Flavisolibacter tropicus: one gene and its partner. The protein of the gene in region 1 interacts with the protein of each later gene in a pairwise test. Links are inferred from orthologs where the notes say so. Each region holds a gene or a part of one and is shown in the gene's direction. Other genes may lie near its edges. The genes, in order: recA and dprA.

What was found.
Region 2: the proteins of recA (region 1) and dprA interact in binary tests that used the Bacillus subtilis proteins (3 or more experiments, as listed by UniProt). The link is inferred for Flavisolibacter tropicus from one-to-one orthologs.

The regions. Positions count from the first base shown.
Region 1 is NZ_CP011390.1:3,680,733-3,689,262, reverse strand. Bases 3,520-6,425 are described here. They hold recA (recombinase RecA), read left to right. Parts: upstream 3,520-4,424; coding sequence 4,425-5,426; downstream 5,427-6,425. Other genes in these bases: uvrB (excinuclease ABC subunit UvrB), read left to right, coding at 6,100-6,425; SY85_RS26125 (hypothetical protein), read left to right, coding at 5,904-6,032; SY85_RS15540 (YdeI/OmpD-associated family protein), read right to left, coding at 3,639-4,241. Also shown: SY85_RS15560 (hypothetical protein), read left to right, coding at 1-143; SY85_RS15555 (copper resistance protein NlpE N-terminal domain-containing protein), read right to left, coding at 471-1,202; SY85_RS15550 (DUF4920 domain-containing protein), read right to left, coding at 1,375-1,854; SY85_RS15545 (S41 family peptidase), read right to left, coding at 2,017-3,285; more of uvrB, read left to right, coding at 6,426-8,133; SY85_RS15525 (hypothetical protein), read left to right, coding at 8,286-8,530. UniProt on the Bacillus subtilis protein: Multifunctional protein involved in homologous recombination, DNA repair and competence.
Region 2 is NZ_CP011390.1:4,941,542-4,950,128, reverse strand. What follows is about bases 2,910-5,872. They hold dprA (DNA-processing protein DprA), read left to right. Parts: upstream 2,910-3,819; coding sequence 3,820-4,926; downstream 4,927-5,872. Other genes in these bases: SY85_RS21215 (YifB family Mg chelatase-like AAA ATPase), read left to right, coding at 5,018-5,872; SY85_RS21225 (OmpA family protein), read left to right, coding at 2,910-3,774. In the rest of the region: SY85_RS21235 (PorV/PorQ family protein), read right to left, coding at 1-406; SY85_RS21230 (bifunctional 5,10-methylenetetrahydrofolate dehydrogenase/5,10-methenyltetrahydrofolate cyclohydrolase), read left to right, coding at 494-1,375; more of SY85_RS21225, read left to right, coding at 1,858-2,909; more of SY85_RS21215, read left to right, coding at 5,873-6,565; SY85_RS21210 (hypothetical protein), read left to right, coding at 6,602-7,429; SY85_RS21205 (ABC transporter ATP-binding protein), read left to right, coding at 7,447-8,587. UniProt on the Bacillus subtilis protein: Protein that helps load RecA onto ssDNA during transformation. Binds cooperatively to circular ssDNA, is able to bridge different segments of DNA. Favors the loading of RecA onto SsbA- or SsbB-coated ssDNA and formation of RecA-DNA filaments.

The DNA.
Region 1 (8,530 bases):
ATGCCGACAAAGAGAAGTATGCCAAAGCTGTTACTGCCGCACGGTCTGCACAATTGGATGCGATCATGGGAGTCGAAAAACGTAAACAGTTTGCTAAATATGTAGAGGAGAAACTAAAAAAAGCAAAAGGAACTAAGAAATAAGCGCTCGGGTCTAAGCTCGTGAATGGTGAATGGAGAATAATGCCAGCACACGCCCCGGCCTCTAAAGGGGAGGGCAGCGCAGCAGAAGCCTAGCGAGTCAATGGTTAGTCGTCAATAGTCATTGGCCAGCGGGCACAAAGCCAAAAGATCAAACACTCTAATAGAACAAAAGCACTCCACTAAAAGGGTGCTTTTTATTTACATTCTCCATGAATAATTATTAATTATTCATCACTGATTATTCATCATTCCTTGTTAAATATTCCTTCCCTTCAATCTGCAATCGCCAATCTAAAATCTGCAATCATGCCCTAGGGCCTGCACTTGCTAGTACTTTATTCCACATCCTTTAAAGGTCTTTCCATTATACTCCACCTTTATACTGTTAGGGTAGATATAATCACTCATGCCATCAGAGCAAAAACGGTTGTAGATGACAGCTTTAATGGAAGCCGAATCTAAAGAAGCAGTATAAACCAGTGAATCTTCAGTAGTGGACACGTTTACACTATCAAACTGCAGCGGTGTTGTCCATTCAGCCTGATGAAAAGCAAGATGCTCCTGCTGATTGATCTCCAGGTTCCAGAAAGGCTCATTGCCAATACCAAAAAATACGAGCCCTTCTTTGCCTTTCTTTTTCCAGGCATCATTATCAATAGCAGCGGTTACTTTTTGCATGCGCAGGCGCTTTCCATTTGGCAACAGGTAGTACAAAGTATCGCCCCCCCAGGTATAACGGGCTTTTACTACCTGGCCTTTATAGGCCCATACGGTGCTGCCGGCGGGATTAAAAGAACCGCTTGTTCTTACTATGCCCGAATGGCTTTCCGGGTCGGTTTCTTCCATTAAAAAGGTTTTGTTGCGTTCAAAATATACGGTTTGTTCTACCTCGGGGCAATTAACGCAGGGAACCTTTACACGGTAAAAACCAAGGGGAAGTTTGATAGCGGCGGGAGGAAGCACCTTGGCACTATATGCCTGGGCGGTATCAGTAGAAATGATGGTAGTGGTATCATTAACTTCAGTACCGTCGGGTTTGGCAGAGTCTTCTGTTAGCACACGGGGCTTGGCCGAATTGTTACAGCTAAGCAGGAAAGCAACAAGAACTATAAAACAACAGCGCATACAGGCACTCATAAAAAGCCTGTGCCAAGTAGGGGGAGAAAACCCTGTAAAATGAAAAAGCCCGTGTAGTAAACACGGGCCTCGATATAAATTAATTATAGAGCGGTTAATCCATCACTTTTATGCCGCTGGCAATGAATTGTACCTCTTTTTCAGAGCCTTTGATTTTTTTGATCTCGGCTTTGCTTTTGCCCGCATCTTCAGCAAAATGTTTACGCTTTTCCTCAGTTACTTCTTTCACACTGGCAGAGCCTTCCATCACTACTGTTTTGCCAACCAGGTCTTGCGGTAAAAAGAAAGCATGGTCTTTTGTTTTTACCATCAGCGTAGAGCCGTCGGCTTTGGCCACGCGGATCCAGCAACCCATGGCCTTACACACTTCTGTTACCTTGCCGGTTACTTTTCCATCATATACACCATTGTTCATTTTAGCCTGAATATCATTGGCGTTGATAGCATCACCAGCAGCTGCTATTTCGCTTCCATAAAGTACGCCTTTAGCAGCAGGCTTGATTTCGCTATTGTGGTCTTGTGCTTGTACGTGCAGCGTACCTAAAACAAGAAAAGAGAGCAGCAGCTTTTTCATAACAGTAAAGTTTAAGTGTAACAAAGATATAGAACTAAGGTGATGGCGGTAGTATAGGTTTAAGAAGAAAAGGTTAATAGGTTGGTATGTTCACAAGTTAACAAGGGTAAACCTCCAGGTACACTCGTCCTGTCAATGTAAATTTCAGCAGGTAAGCTATTACTATTTCTTTTTTGTTATTTTTAGTTTACGGTCAATTGTAGCTTTCGCTTCTTCTAGTGCCGGGTCTTGATTATATAGCGCAGGCACAGCCGCAAGGTCTAGTTCAATAGTGGGTTTATATAATTCACGTGGAGTGCCGTCAACATGATAGAGTTTCTCTACTGGAAAAGAGAAACCAATTTTGGTGTTGGGCATGCTGTACGAATAAATAGCGCCATTTAACCCGGCTAAGCGGGTACCAATGACAGTGGCGCGCTTTAAACCATCGAACGCAATGGTAATTCCCTCTCCTGCACTGCCCGTCCAATGGCTGCCTAAAACCACCAGCGGTTTACCGTAGTATTTACCCTTTCGCGGAGAAACAATCTCTATCCAGCTACGTTTGACACCATAGGCTCGTTCTTCTGCAGGGATTTCATGTTTTTGGTAAAACTGGTCTTTGTTCACAAACCAGCCTAAGATGGCACGTGCCACTGTGGTATTGCCGCCACTGGGTGTTTCGCGCAGGTCAAGAATCAGCGCTTTGGTATTGGCCATATTTGCCATTATGCTATCAAATGCTGCAATGAGCTCATTGTTGTACAGGCTGTTGTTGATTTTAATATAGCCAATATCATTGTTGATGGCACTGTTTACCAATGATGGATATTGAATATTTTCCAAAAGCATTTGCGGTGTGTCTGGGAAATAGTCGGTAACCTTATCCTTTTGTTTTAAGCTTAATTTCCTGGGTTGTATATGATTGCCAGCCAATGCTACTCGCAAGGCATAATTGAGCGCCTCCGGGTCTTCATTTTTCATTGTTTTAGGAAGAAAAGGTGCAATAGCTTGTTCTACTGCTACATCATTGATAGCCACCACTTCCATGCCTGCCGTAATGCCCGCCTTTTCCGCACCAAAACGGTGGCGCACTTCTAGAATGAGCGGCTTCCCCTTAACATAGGCAGCCCACACATCGGTACCAGAAGGCACTAGGCGACGGGAGTAAGGCGTGTTGGTGTTTAGAGAAGCATGGTCATCATAAAGCTCACGAAATACGGCTTCCAGCAAGAAGGTAAAGTCCCGGTTAGACTTTATGGTGTCCAACCCCTTTTCATAATGGGTTTTTACTGCATTCCAATTGGTTTGCTTTTTATCAAAATAGGCATAATCCTCGCGTAGCGTATTCCAGAAATAAGTAAAGTCTTCTTTGTATTCCTTAGTGTTTAATTTCTGAGCATGCAAGAAGCTGCTGGTTGCTAGGAGTATGGGGAAAAGGAAGACTCTCATGTTTACTTATTTGTTAGATAGGCAGTTAAGTCAACAAAATCGAATATTCAATGTGATAAAATTATTGCTAGGTATCTCGTGGATCAACAAAAGAAACCCCCTAACAAGCTGTGGTTATGGATGCGGGTTCCATTGAAATCTTTAAATCAGCCATCCTAAATCCCGCTAATGCCACTAATCTTAAAATCGCGGCCATCTTTCAGGTCTTACGGCTGTTTGCTTGAAGCGTGCAGCGTATAGCTTACAGCTCTCCTTTCACGTCTCACGATTACTCTCCATTCACCATTCACCAGCCAGCTCTTGCCGCGCGGCTCCCCCCTTTAGGGGCCGGGGGTGTGCTCGGCCTGCGCCACTCACTTCTTATACTTATGATTCAGCGTCTTCTCTTCGGCGCATAAGTCAACGATCTTGGCTATGCGATCCAGACGCGTTTTCTCCTGCTTGGCGGTAGTTACGTGTTCTATGTATTCTTTTTTGTAGCCATAGGTCAAGCCATCAAAGTATGCAGTTGCTTTTTTGTTAGCTTTTAGCGCTTTTTGCAGGTCTTCGGGTACATCAACTGTTTTATCGGTCACCACTCGTTTAAAACCTTTCTTATTTGCGGCTATGGATTCTTTGATATAAGTTGTTAGCGTCTTAGCATCAATCTCGCTGATATCGGTATACTTGATACTGCGGCTGAATTCATTATCAACACAATGGTTAAACAAACCCTTGGGGTCTTTCATGGCCGAACCATTGAAAAAGGTAAGCTTCACATGCTTTTGAAACGCACCATAGCCGCAAACCATTCCCTGGCTGCTGTAATGCGGTCCCCATTTCCATTCTTCAGCGATGGAAGCATCGGCTGCCAATGTAATGCGACGCAGCTCACAACAAATTTCTTTTGACCATTGGGGCAGGGACTCTATGTAGTCTAAAACGTTGTTGGTAGCGGATTTCATGGCAGATGGCATGTGCAGATTTTTGCCGCCAAAATACACAAAAAATAAACGGGTTCTTTAACCTATTTTTAAAGGGTTAAAGAACCGTTTTACTTCCTTATTTTTGCTAAAATCATTAGTTTTACACCTAATTAAAAATTCACGAATAAGGGGTCCGAAAGGGCTTTATTCACTTCACTATTCAACCAACAACAAATGTCAAATTCTGAAAAATTAAAGGCACTCAAACTTACCATGGACAAGATCGACAAGGACTTTGGTAAGGGTAGTGTAATGATGATGAACGAAAAAGGAGAGCACCAGCAGGAGGTGATTTCGACTGGCTCTATTGGACTGGATACAGCCTTAGGTATCGGTGGTTTGCCAAGAGGCCGTGTGATTGAGATCTACGGACCGGAAAGTTCTGGTAAAACAACCGTTGCCATACACGTGATCGCCGAAGCGCAAAAGAAAGGCGGGATGTGTGCCATTATCGATGCCGAGCATGCCTTTGATAGCAACTATGCGCAAAAGCTGGGTGTGGACATTGATAACTTATTGATCTCTCAGCCTGACTATGGTGAACAAGCGCTGGAAATTGCTGACCGTCTGATCCTTTCCGGAGCGTTGGATGTAGTAGTAATTGACTCTGTGGCTGCATTGGTGCCAAAAGGTGAATTGGAAGGTGAAATGGGTGATTCTAAAATGGGTCTTCAGGCTCGTTTGATGTCCCAGGCCCTGCGTAAACTAACCGCCACCATCAACAAAACAAACACCATCTGTATTTTTATCAACCAGTTGCGTGAAAAGATCGGTGTAATGTTCGGTAACCCTGAAACAACAACTGGTGGTAACGCCTTAAAGTTCTATGCTTCTGTACGTCTGGATATCCGTCGTATGAGCCAGATCAAAGATGGTGAAGAAGCTGTAGGTAACCGCGTAAAAGTGAAAGTGGTGAAAAACAAAGTAGCCCCTCCGTTCCGCCAGGCAGAATTTGATATCATCTTCGGTGAAGGTATCTCTAAGATTGGTGAGATCCTGGATATCGGTGTAGAAATGGGTATCGTAAACAAGAGCGGTAGCTGGTTTAGCTATAGCGACAACAAATTAGGTCAGGGCCGTGAAGCGGTGAAAAACTTACTGCAAGACAACAAGGAACTGGCTGACGAAATTGAAACAAAGATTCGCGAAAAGATTAAAGAGTTGCAAGCTTCGTAGTTGGTTGCGAATAGTTGTTAAACCCGATCCCGCTATCCCAAGATTCGTTGAGGGAAGCGGGATTTCTTTTGACCGCGGATTGGGATGATTAGTAGGATTAACAGGATTAGGAGGAGAATAGAACCAGGATTCTAGGGATAGAATAAGATTGGGAGGAAAAGAGATTAGCTAACGAGAGGATTGGGTAGTTAAAAAGTGTAAGAAGGTCAAGAAAAAGCTCGCAGTAAAGCGCTCACGTTTCACGAAGAGCTTATCAGAAGCAGGAGCCACTGTCCGGCATATCAGCGAAATCCATCTGAAATCCTCTAATCTGTGATAAACAAAAAGCCCCCACAACAGAGCGGGGACTTTTCGGTGCTATATAGATTTACTAGTTTAAAAAGGTTGGGATTGTTCTATGATAGGGTTGGTTTTTCAGGTAATATTTTTAGGTACTTGTTATAAAATACACAAAGACTTTGCCATAAACGCAAGTGTTTGATTTTCAGCGTATATTTTGGCGTTACTATAACGGTTTCGCTGTTTGTAAGCCCGGTGCAGCTAACTATTACACTAAAAACAAAACGCCTGAGCGGGGTGTTTGTTGTAGCGGTAATTGCTGTTTAACAAAACGATAAAGTGTAATTAGCATACGTATTGCAGCAGCGTCATTTATAAAATTTATTTCTGTCTCATGCCATTTAAACTTCATGCTCCATATAAACCGTCAGGCGATCAGCCTACGGCCATTAAAGAATTAACCGACGGCATATTGCGGGGTGACGAATACCAGGTATTGCTGGGGGTAACCGGTTCAGGCAAAACCTTTACCATGGCCAATGTCATTTCCAATTTACAGCGGCCTACCCTTGTGCTTACCCACAACAAAACACTGGTGGCTCAGCTGTACGGCGAATTCAAACAGTTCTTTCCAGACAATGCGGTAGAGTACTTTGTTTCTTACTACGACTACTACCAGCCGGAGGCCTACATGCCTACCACAGATACCTATATTGAAAAGGATCTGAACATTAATGAAGAGCTGGATAAGCTGCGTCTGCGTGCTACAACCAGCCTGCTTTCCGGCCGCAGAGATATTATTGTAGTAGCTTCTGTAAGCTGTATTTACGGTATGGGTAACCCTACCGATTTTGAAAGTGGGATCATCCGCATTGCCAAAGGAGACACCATGTCCCGGCAGGCCTTCCTGCATAACATGGTTAACTCCTTGTACAGCCGTACTACTATTGAGTTTACGCGTGGTACGTTTCGGGTAAAAGGTGATACCGTAGACATCAATCTGCCTTATGTGGACTATGGTTACCGGGTAACTTTCTTTGGCGATGAGATTGAAGAGATTGAAAGCATCGATGTGCAGAATGGCAAACGCATTGGCAAGCTGGACCACGCTGCCATCTTCCCGGCCAACCTATACTTGGCGCCCAAAGACATGCAGCAACAGATCCTTTACGAGATACAAGATGAAATGGCGGCACAGGTAGAGTATTTTAAAAGTATAGGCAAGTTCATTGAAGCCCAACGCATCAAAGAGCGCGTGGATTACGACCTGGAAATGATTCGTGAGCTGGGCTTTTGTAATGGTATAGAAAACTACTCGCGCTTCTTTGATAGGCGCAAACCTGGTACCCGGCCGTTCTGTTTGCTGGACTATTTCCCCAAAGACTTTGTATGCATGATCGATGAAAGCCACCAGACAGTGCCACAGGTGAGCGGTATGTATGGTGGTGACCGCAGTCGTAAGATGACATTGGTGGATTATGGTTTCCGCCTTCCTTCAGCGCTAGACAACCGTCCGCTTAACTTCCATGAGTTTGAAAATCTGCTGAACCAGGTGGTGTTTGTAAGTGCTACTCCGGGGGATTACGAGCTGGAACAAACAGGTGGTGTAGTGGTAGAACAGGTAGTACGACCAACGGGTCTGTTGGAACCTCCTATTGAAGTGCGTCCCAGTGTGAACCAGATTGATGACCTGCTGGACGAAATAGACAAGCGGGTAAAGAAAGGCGATCGTGTATTGGTGACAACCCTTACCAAACGTATGGCCGAGGAAATGGATAAATACCTGAAGCGGATCGATATCAAATCAAAATACATTCACTCTGACGTAGATACACTGGAGAGGATTGAAATATTGCGTGACCTGCGCTTAGGTGCTATAGACGTCCTGGTGGGTGTAAACCTGCTGAGGGAGGGCCTTGACTTACCTGAGGTATCGCTGGTAGCCATCTTGGATGCCGATAAAGAAGGCTTCCTGCGTAACGAACGTTCGCTGACCCAAACAGCCGGCCGGGCGGCGCGGAATGCAGAAGGTCTGGTGATTTTCTATGCTGATAAGATCACTGAAAGTATGCAGCGGACCATGGATGAAACGGACCGCCGCCGGGAAAAGCAGGTGGCTTATAACCAGAAACATGGCATTGTGCCCAAAACGGTTAGCAAGTCGAAAGAGCAGATCATGGCGCAAACTTCAGTATTGGATATCAAGGGCTATGATCCTGAATCGCCATATGCTTTAGATGAAATTCCAGTAACGAAGGCGGCTGAATCGGATGGTGAGTACACTACCATTCCACAACTGGAAAAAGCGATTAACAAGACTAAAAAGGAAATGGAAAAAGCTGCCCGGGATATGGACTTTATGGAAGCTGCTCGTCTGCGCGATGAGATGTTTTCGATGCAAAAAAGACTAGAGGGAATGAAGGCGTGATCGCATTACTCCTGTGAAAATTACGAAATATGAAACGCAAAATCACGCTACTGTATAAGAGTATTTGCTTAAATTAAGTAAATAGATCAGATTAGGCTTTTGCAGGGAAATAACGCATATTAGCTTAGCGGCTCCAAACTATGAACTACCTTATGCAAAAGCGTGTATACATGTTTTTCAACTTCTTTGCATTTAACCTGTTGTTTTTTGCATTGTATCTGAACTTCATTCATAAAGATGCTGTTGCGGCTATGCCGATGATCCCAACACCAGAAACAGTACACATCAGTAGTCCTGCGTCTCGCTTGGTTGTACCAGAAACTAAAGAGTCGATGGAAACACAAAAGACATCAAAGAAATTATCTCCTACGAAGGATGGAGCTGCTTTAAAGCAATC
Region 2 (8,587 bases), 1.3 Mb from region 1 along the record:
AAGAATAATATTGAGGAATACGTTGCGAATAATAATTGAATTGCCCCCCAATAGCTAGTTTGTCACTTAACTTTCTGCCGTAGGCTAATCCTATTTCCGTTTCTGTATTAGCGGTATTCCCAAAGTAGGTTCCGGTTAATCCAAAATTGCCACTCCGAGTAGGCAGTGCGGCCGCTACCTGGTAGAAAGACAACTCCTGTAGTATAAACCGGCGTTCACTAAATATACCAGCCATAAACGTTGAAGAAGATACCAGTGCGGCCTGGTTGGCCGTAAAAGTAAAAGCCGAGGTATGATGCTGTGAATAGGTTGTTGACTGAATGGCATTCAGTGGGTAACGAGTGGCCTGACCTATAGCAAATAGCATACATAGCTGCAGCAACAGGCAGAATGTAATGGCCTTCATAAGGCAGTTAGTTTGCTTTCTAAGGTAAATGGAAAGAAGGATTCATCAAAATACAAAGACTAAACGCTTGTCTATTACCTTTGCACCATGCAATTATTGAACGGAAAAGAAGCTTCTCAAGCAATCAAAGACGAATTAAAGATTGAAGTAGCACAATTGGCTACACATGGCAATGCTGTCCCACACCTGGTAGCCATACTGGTGGGTAACAACGGCGCCAGCGAAACCTATGTGGCCGCTAAAGTAAAAGCCTGCGAAGAAGTAGGTTTCCGTTCTACACTTATCCGTTTTGAAGATACTGTACCAGCACGCCAGCTTCTGGATAAGATTCGTGAACTAAATACAGATATTGAAGTAGATGGTATTTTAGTACAATTACCACTCCCCGACCATATATCAGCAGAAGAAGTAATCAATACCATAGATCCATCTAAAGATGTGGATGGCTTTCACCCTGCTACAGTGGGTAAAATGGTATTAGGTCAGCCCACGTTCATTCCTGCCACTCCTTATGGCATTTTGCTTTTATTAGAACATTATAAAATAGATACAAAGGGTAAGCATGCCGTAGTTATTGGCCGCAGCCATATCGTTGGCCGCCCTATCAGCATTTTATTGAGCAATCCTGGCAATCCCGGCAACTGTACCGTTACGGTTTGTCACTCACACACAAAGAACCTGGCAGAGATCTGTCGCACTGGCGATATCATTATTGCTGCCCTGGGCCGTCCAGAGTTTGTAAAAGCAGATATGGTAAAAGATGGCGCCATCATCATTGACGTAGGTATTACCCGTGTAGAAGATGCCACCAAAAAATCGGGCTTTAAACTGAAAGGCGATGTAGACTTTGAAGCCGTAGCTCCCAAATGTTCCTACATTACCCCCGTGCCTGGTGGTGTGGGCCCTATGACCATTGCGGCCTTATTGAAAAATACCTTCAAGGCCTGCACGATGAAGCAGGAAGGGTAAGGGGCAGCGTGGCAGAAGCTAGGGGAATAACCAACAAGGAACAAGGAATGATGAATGAGGAAATGTTCAATGCCCAACGCTCAATAATCAAAAATTATTAATGATTAATTATTGATTATTAAAGAAAGAATATACATGTAAAAGCACTCCATTCTGGAGTGCTTTTCTGTTTTAAGGGCTATCCCTTTGTAAGGCACTAATTGCTACTTATTAAAAATTATAGCCATATCTAGCTTGATCCTTATCGGGTTTTGTTCGATCTTCCTTCGATTCTTCTTCGATATTGCTTCGATATTCGTTCGATAGATAGGATCGAAGGAAATACGGTGCAGAATCGGTCGGTTTATGTGGAAACCGGCCAGGAATGATTCCTTTTTCACATCTGACACAACGATTTTCTTTTACCTCCCTTCTATAAGGGATAAACGTTAATTCTCTCCATATTCAAAATTCATGACATTCATTTCCTGTAAATTCACCCTATGAATCACCTGAAAGCCATAATCAGTTTTTGCCTGGTATCCAGCTCCTTAATGTCTGTAGCGCAATACGATGCTTCTAAGGTGAATAAGAAGGCCATAGAGGCCTATACCAGGGGTTTGGAGAATGCGCAGGAGGATCGGTATAATGAAGCGATACAAGACCTGCAGGAGGCTATTCAGCGCGATCCTAAATACGTAGAGGCTTATTTATCGCTGGCAGGTGTTTATGGCCAAATGAAAAACCGCGAGCAAAGTGTAGCCACGTACGAAAAGGCCTTTACCATAGATTCTAATTATACATCCGACTTTCGCCTGCCCTACTCTATCAACCTGGCCGGCATGGGGCAGTTTGACAAGGCCCTGCAGACCATTGATGCTTTATTGGCCAAGTCTAACCTGAACCCCAATACGCGTAAAGCGGCAGAATACAGACGTAAAACTTACCAGTTTGCTTTAGACTATGCCAAACAACACCCGGCGGGCAACTATGTATTTGCGCCCCAAAACCTAGGTGATGAGATCAATACCAAGGAATCAGAATATTTCCCCAGCATACCTATTGAAAGCGATAAACTGGTTTTTACACGTCGTCTGAGAGGCATGAATGAAGACTTCTTTGGCAGCATGCGCCAAAACGGCAAATGGATAACAGCGCAGCCTTTACCCGGCAATATCAATACGCCGATGAATGAGGGCGCCCAAAATATTTCTCAAGACGGCACCATGCTGATCTTTACCGGCTGTAACCGGGAAGGTGGTGTAGGTGGCTGCGATATTTATATTTCCTACTTAACCCGCAATGGCTGGAGCGAAGCCATTAACCTAGGCAATAAAGTGAACTCAGAAGGCTGGGATTCCCAACCTTCCCTATCGCCAGACAAGCGAGATTTATATTTTGCCAGCAAACGCCCCGGTGGCTTGGGAGGAAGCGATATTTATGTAACGCATTTGCAGTCCAATGGCCGCTGGAGTGAGCCTGAAAATATGGGACCCGGTATTAATACCAGTGGTGATGAATTCAGTCCGTTTATACATGCTGATAATCAAACCTTGTATTTTACTTCCAATGGCTTGCCTGGCTATGGGGATGAGGACCTTTTTGTAACGCGTAGAGGTGCTGATGGCAAATGGGGCACTCCTCAAAACCTTGGTTACCCCATTAACACCATCAATGAGGAAGGAACCATATTCGTAGCCGCTGATAGCAAAACAGCTTATTACTCCAGCGACAGAAGTGATAGTCGCGGTGGGCTGGATATTTACAGTTTTGAGCTGCGTGACGATATACGTCCGTTTAAAACGCTGTGGATAAAAGGAAAGGTATTTGACAAAAACACCAATGCCGGCCTACCTTCTGCTGTAGAGCTAATAGACCTGGAAACCAAGCAAACGCTTTCCAAGGTACAAACTGATGAAACCGGTAATTACCTGATCACCTTACCTACCGGTAAAGACTATGCGTTTAACGTAAACCGCAGGGGTTATTTGTTTTACTCTGATAACTACTCCTTAAAAAATAAAACAGCCGATTCTACTTACGAAAAGAACATTCCGCTTCAACCCATAGAGGCAAATGCAAGCGTGGTATTGCGCAACATCTTCTTTGATTTCAATAAATATGAATTGAAGCCTGAGTCGCAAATTGAGCTGGATAAGGTAGTACAATTGCTACAGGATAATCCAACCGTTAAGATCCAGATAGAAGGCCATACCGATAATATTGGAAATGCGGCTGATAATTTAAAGCTTTCGGAGAACAGAGCTAAAGCAGCCATTGCCTACATCAGCAGTAAGGGCATTGACCCTAAACGCTTAGCATCAAAGGGCTTTGGAGCTACCAAACCTATTGCCGATAATAAAATAGAAGAAGGCCGTGCACAAAACCGCCGTACGGAGCTGAAAGTTGTTAGTCGGTAGTTGGCTGCGAAACGCTTTACTTTGTAGAAACTAACTGTACCCTGCATGAAGAACAATGAACTGTTCTACCAGCTGGCATTAACCCTTGTGCCCAATGTTGGCGATGCAAGAGCCAAGGCACTGGTCAACCATTTTGGTTCGGCGAAAGCTATTTTCAAAGCAAAATTGCAAGACCTGGAGCGCGTAGAAGGAACGGGGCCATTAAGCGCTTCGTCTATTAAAGCTTTCAACGATTTTTCACTGGTAGAACAAGAGATGGCTTTCATTGAAAAGTATAAGATCCAAACGCTCTTTTTAACTGACCCCAAATATCCGCAACGGTTGTTACAATGTTATGATTCCCCCGCCATGCTCTTCTATAAAGGCACGGCGGATCTGAATGCATCGAAAATGGTGGCAATTGTAGGCACCCGCAAATGCACAGATTATGGAAAGGATTTTACGGATAAACTAGTAAATGCACTGGAGCAGGAAAACGTGGTAATTGTGAGTGGACTGGCTTATGGCATTGATGCCGCAGCACATAAAGCGGCATTAAAATACAAACTACCTACTGTAGGTACCGTGGCCCACGGGCTAAATAAAATGTATCCAGCCGCCCACGCTGAATTGGCCAAGGATATGCTGAAGCAAGGTGGTGGTATTCTCACCGAATTTTTTAGCCATACCATAGCAGACGTTCATCATTTTCCCTTGCGCAACCGCATAGTAGCCGGTATGTGCGATGCTACAATAGTGATTGAAAGCGAGATCAACGGCGGCAGTATGATCACAGCTAAGCTTGCCGATGGCTATAACCGCGATGTGTTTGCCCTACCGGGAAGAACTACAGATAAAAAAAGCAGTGGCTGTAACTATTTGGTCAAGCATAATAAAGCCATGCTATTAACTGAGCCGGACGACCTATTGGAAGTTATGGGTTGGAAGAAGGCTTCAACAAGTAAGCCATCTCCTCAACGTGAATTGTTTATTGAGTTAACACCAGAGGAAAAAAGTATTGTGCAACTACTACAGGAGAAAGAAACGGTTCATATTGATGAGATCAATTTGAGAAGTGACTTTAGTAGTAGCATTACTGCAGCCACTATACTTAACCTGGAATTAAAGCATGTGGTAGCTTCACTTCCCGGCAAGCTGTATAAACTGCAATAAGTTATTCTAAAACAACTTATTATGACTAATTGTAATTAGTTCACTAAACATCACTCTTCACTTATCTTCACCATTTTAAAGTACCCTATTTATGCTGGTAAAAACCTATGGTAGTGCGGTCTATGGAGTAGAAGCTATTTCTATAACCATTGAAGTAAATTGGATGGCCACCGGCACAGAATATATGATCGTAGGCTTGCCGGACAATGCTGTAAAAGAAAGTATGCAGCGGGTAGAAAGCACCTTCAAAACCAATGGCTATACCATGCCCCGCACCCGCATAGTGATAAACATGGCACCAGCTGATATCAAAAAAAGCGGAACCGCCTTTGACCTGCCCATTGCCATTGGCGTACTGGCAGCGTCTGAACAGATACGAAACATAGAAGCGCTGGATAAGTATGTGATCATGGGCGAATTAAGTTTGGATGGCTCTGTACGTCCCATCAAAGGTGCGCTACCCATAGCCATACAGGCCCGAAAAGAAGGATTTAAAGGACTCTTTGTACCAGAAGTCAATGCCCGGGAAGCTGGCATGGTCAACAACCTGGATGTGTATGGCGTTAACCATATTAAAGACATTATTTCCTTTTTTGAAAACGGAGAGCAAGGCTTATATCCCATAAAGATTGACACCCGCGAGGAATTCTTCCATTCGCAATACGATTTTGAAATAGACTTTGCCGATGTAAAGGGACAGGAAAACATTAAGCGGGCACTGGAAATAGCTGCCGCTGGTGGGCATAATGCTATACTTATTGGCCCTCCCGGGGCAGGTAAAACCATGCTTGCCAAGCGTTTACCCACTATCCTACCGCCCCTGACCTTGCATGAAGCCTTGGAAACCACTAAGATCCATTCTGTAGCTGGTAAGCTCCCGGAGAATTCAACCTTGGTATCCCGACGTCCCTTCCGCAGCCCCCACCACACCATATCTGATGTGGCTTTAGTAGGTGGCGGCGGCACGCCACAACCGGGTGAAATATCCCTGGCCCATAATGGAGTGTTGTTCTTAGATGAATTACCGGAGTTTAAACGCACGGTGTTAGAAGTGATGCGCCAACCCATGGAGGAGCGGCGTGTAACGATATCCCGTGCTAAAGTGGCCGTAGATTTTCCTGCCAGCTTTATGTTACTGGCCTCTATGAACCCCTGTCCCTGTGGATATTATAACCACCCTGAACGCCAGTGTACTTGTGCGCCAGGAACCGTACAGAAATACCTGAATAAGATATCCGGTCCATTATTAGATCGTATTGATCTACATGTGGAAGTTACGCCCGTTGCATTTGGAGAATTGTCTACAACTAAACCACAACAAACATCGGCCAGCATCAGGGATCGAGTTATGAAAGCCCGGGAGATTCAGGCCGAACGTTATAAAGAACACAATGGTATTTATGCCAATGCGCAAATGAGCAGCAAAATGCTGAAGGAAATCTGCGTCATTAGTCCCATTGGCCAAAACTTGCTGAAACTAGCTATGGAGCGACTTAATCTTTCGGCTCGTGCCTATGACCGGATATTAAAAGTAGCCCGCACCATTGCTGATTTGGATGCTAGTGAAGACATAAAGCCAGAGCACTTAGCTGAAGCCATTCAGTATCGCAGTTTGGACCGCGAGGGTTGGGCTGGTTAGGTACGCTGGCACGTTTACTGCAAGAGACCTTTCTACATGCAGCATTATCTTTTGTTCCAGGTAGGGAACAGCCGGCAACGGATTTACCAATGCCAGTATGCTCTCTTACAGTACTTGGCTATTTACAATCTGAAGCCACCTTCAGATATAGGCATCCTACTGTATACAGAAAGCCCGTCTGAGTTTGAGGCTTACACTTCTTTTTTCCCTGCATTCTTAATGCATCAAACGCCTATTACCCCAAGGGCTACTATACTACAACAAGCCTTGCAGGAACACCCGGGTAATATCTTGTATTGCGATACCGATGTCTACCCTATAAAATCGTTGACATCCCTTTTTCACACTATTGAAAAAGGCAAACCCTTTTTGCTATTAAAACAATGGCAAAAAGAACCTTCCCTTGTAAAAACATTGCTGGATGAGTACGAGAAAAAAATACGTGGCCGCAAGACCCTGGCGGAAAAAGAAACACTCTTTCAACTGGCGGTAGTGGGCGTAAACCTTGGACATAAACCTTTATTGGAAAAAGCAGCATCCCTAATCCATACACCTGTTACCGACACTTCTTTTGAACAGGTAGAAAGCTGGGCTTTTCAAGAAGCATTTGAAAAAGGTAACACTTCCTGGAGTAGTTTTGCAACCTATCAGACCTCTACCGCATTCAAAGAACTACTCCCTGTGTTTTTTCAACGTAATGCTGAAGAAAGTATACCTAACTTAGTTAAATTGGTTCATCATCTGGACGCCCAGCAGATCCAAGAAGAAGAAGAAAGGTATCATCAACAAGCATTTTATAAAAAATGGATGGATAAGTTTACGGGCAAAGGATGGTCGATAGAACGATACAAAAAGCGTTTTTAGCGTAAGCTCATGCCATTATGAAAATACTAATACACTATTTAAAGCCTTATAAGCTCCTTGTTTTTCTTGTCCTTTTTTTAGCTGCTGTCAACATCGGCTTTTCCCTTATGGACCCAATCATCTTTGGTTCACTGGTACGATTGGCAACAGACTACGAGCACAATGCCGGCAAATATGCGTTTGAAAACTTCTTCTTTTCTTTTGATAAGCCTTATGGTGTATTGGCCTTATTGCTAGCATCTATAGGGGTAGCAATGGTAAGCCGCATAGCCAAAAATTTTCAGGATTACTTTTTAAGTGTTATTGTACAAAAATTCGGAGCCAAAGTATTCACCGATGGTTTACAGCATGCTATGACACTCCCCTACCAGGAGTTTGAAGATCAGCGTAGCGGCGAAACCTTAAGTACACTGCAAAAAGTACGGACAGATACAGAAAGCTTTATTAAGAACTTCGTCAATATCCTCTTTACTGTATTGGTAGGTATTATCATTGTAGCTGTATTCTCTTTTCGCATTACGCCCTTGTTACCACTGGTTTATTTTGGAGGCATTGGCATTTTGATGTTTATCTCTAACCTATTGAGTAAAAAAGTAAAGAGCATACAGAAAACCATTGTATCACAAACAACGGCACTTGCTGGTACTACCACTGAATCGCTACGCAATATTGAGTTAGTAAAAAGTTTAGGCTTAACAGGACAGGAAGTGGCCCGCTTGAATAAAAACACCTATAAGATCTTGGGCTTGGAACTAACCAAGGTAAAACGTATACGTAGTATTGGTTTTATTCAAGGAACGTTTGTAAATACCTTACGCCAGGTGATTTTGTTTATGCTTATGTGGTTGATCTTTCATAAAAGCATGGATGCGGGTCAGCTTGTAACAATGCAGATTTACTCTTTCTTCATATTTGGCCCCTTACAGGAGATTGGCAATATTATCTTAAGCTATCGCGAAGCAGAAGCATCTCTTAATAATTTCAAGAACCTAATGAAGAAGACCCCGGAACTCACGCCAACCAATCCGCTTCATTTAGGCCCTATACATAAATTGGAATTTGACAACGTAAGCTTTAAGCACCAGACTGCATCACATAAAGCTGTAGATGGTATCAGCTTTAAAGTTTCTCCTGGTGAGACGATTGCGTTTGTAGGTC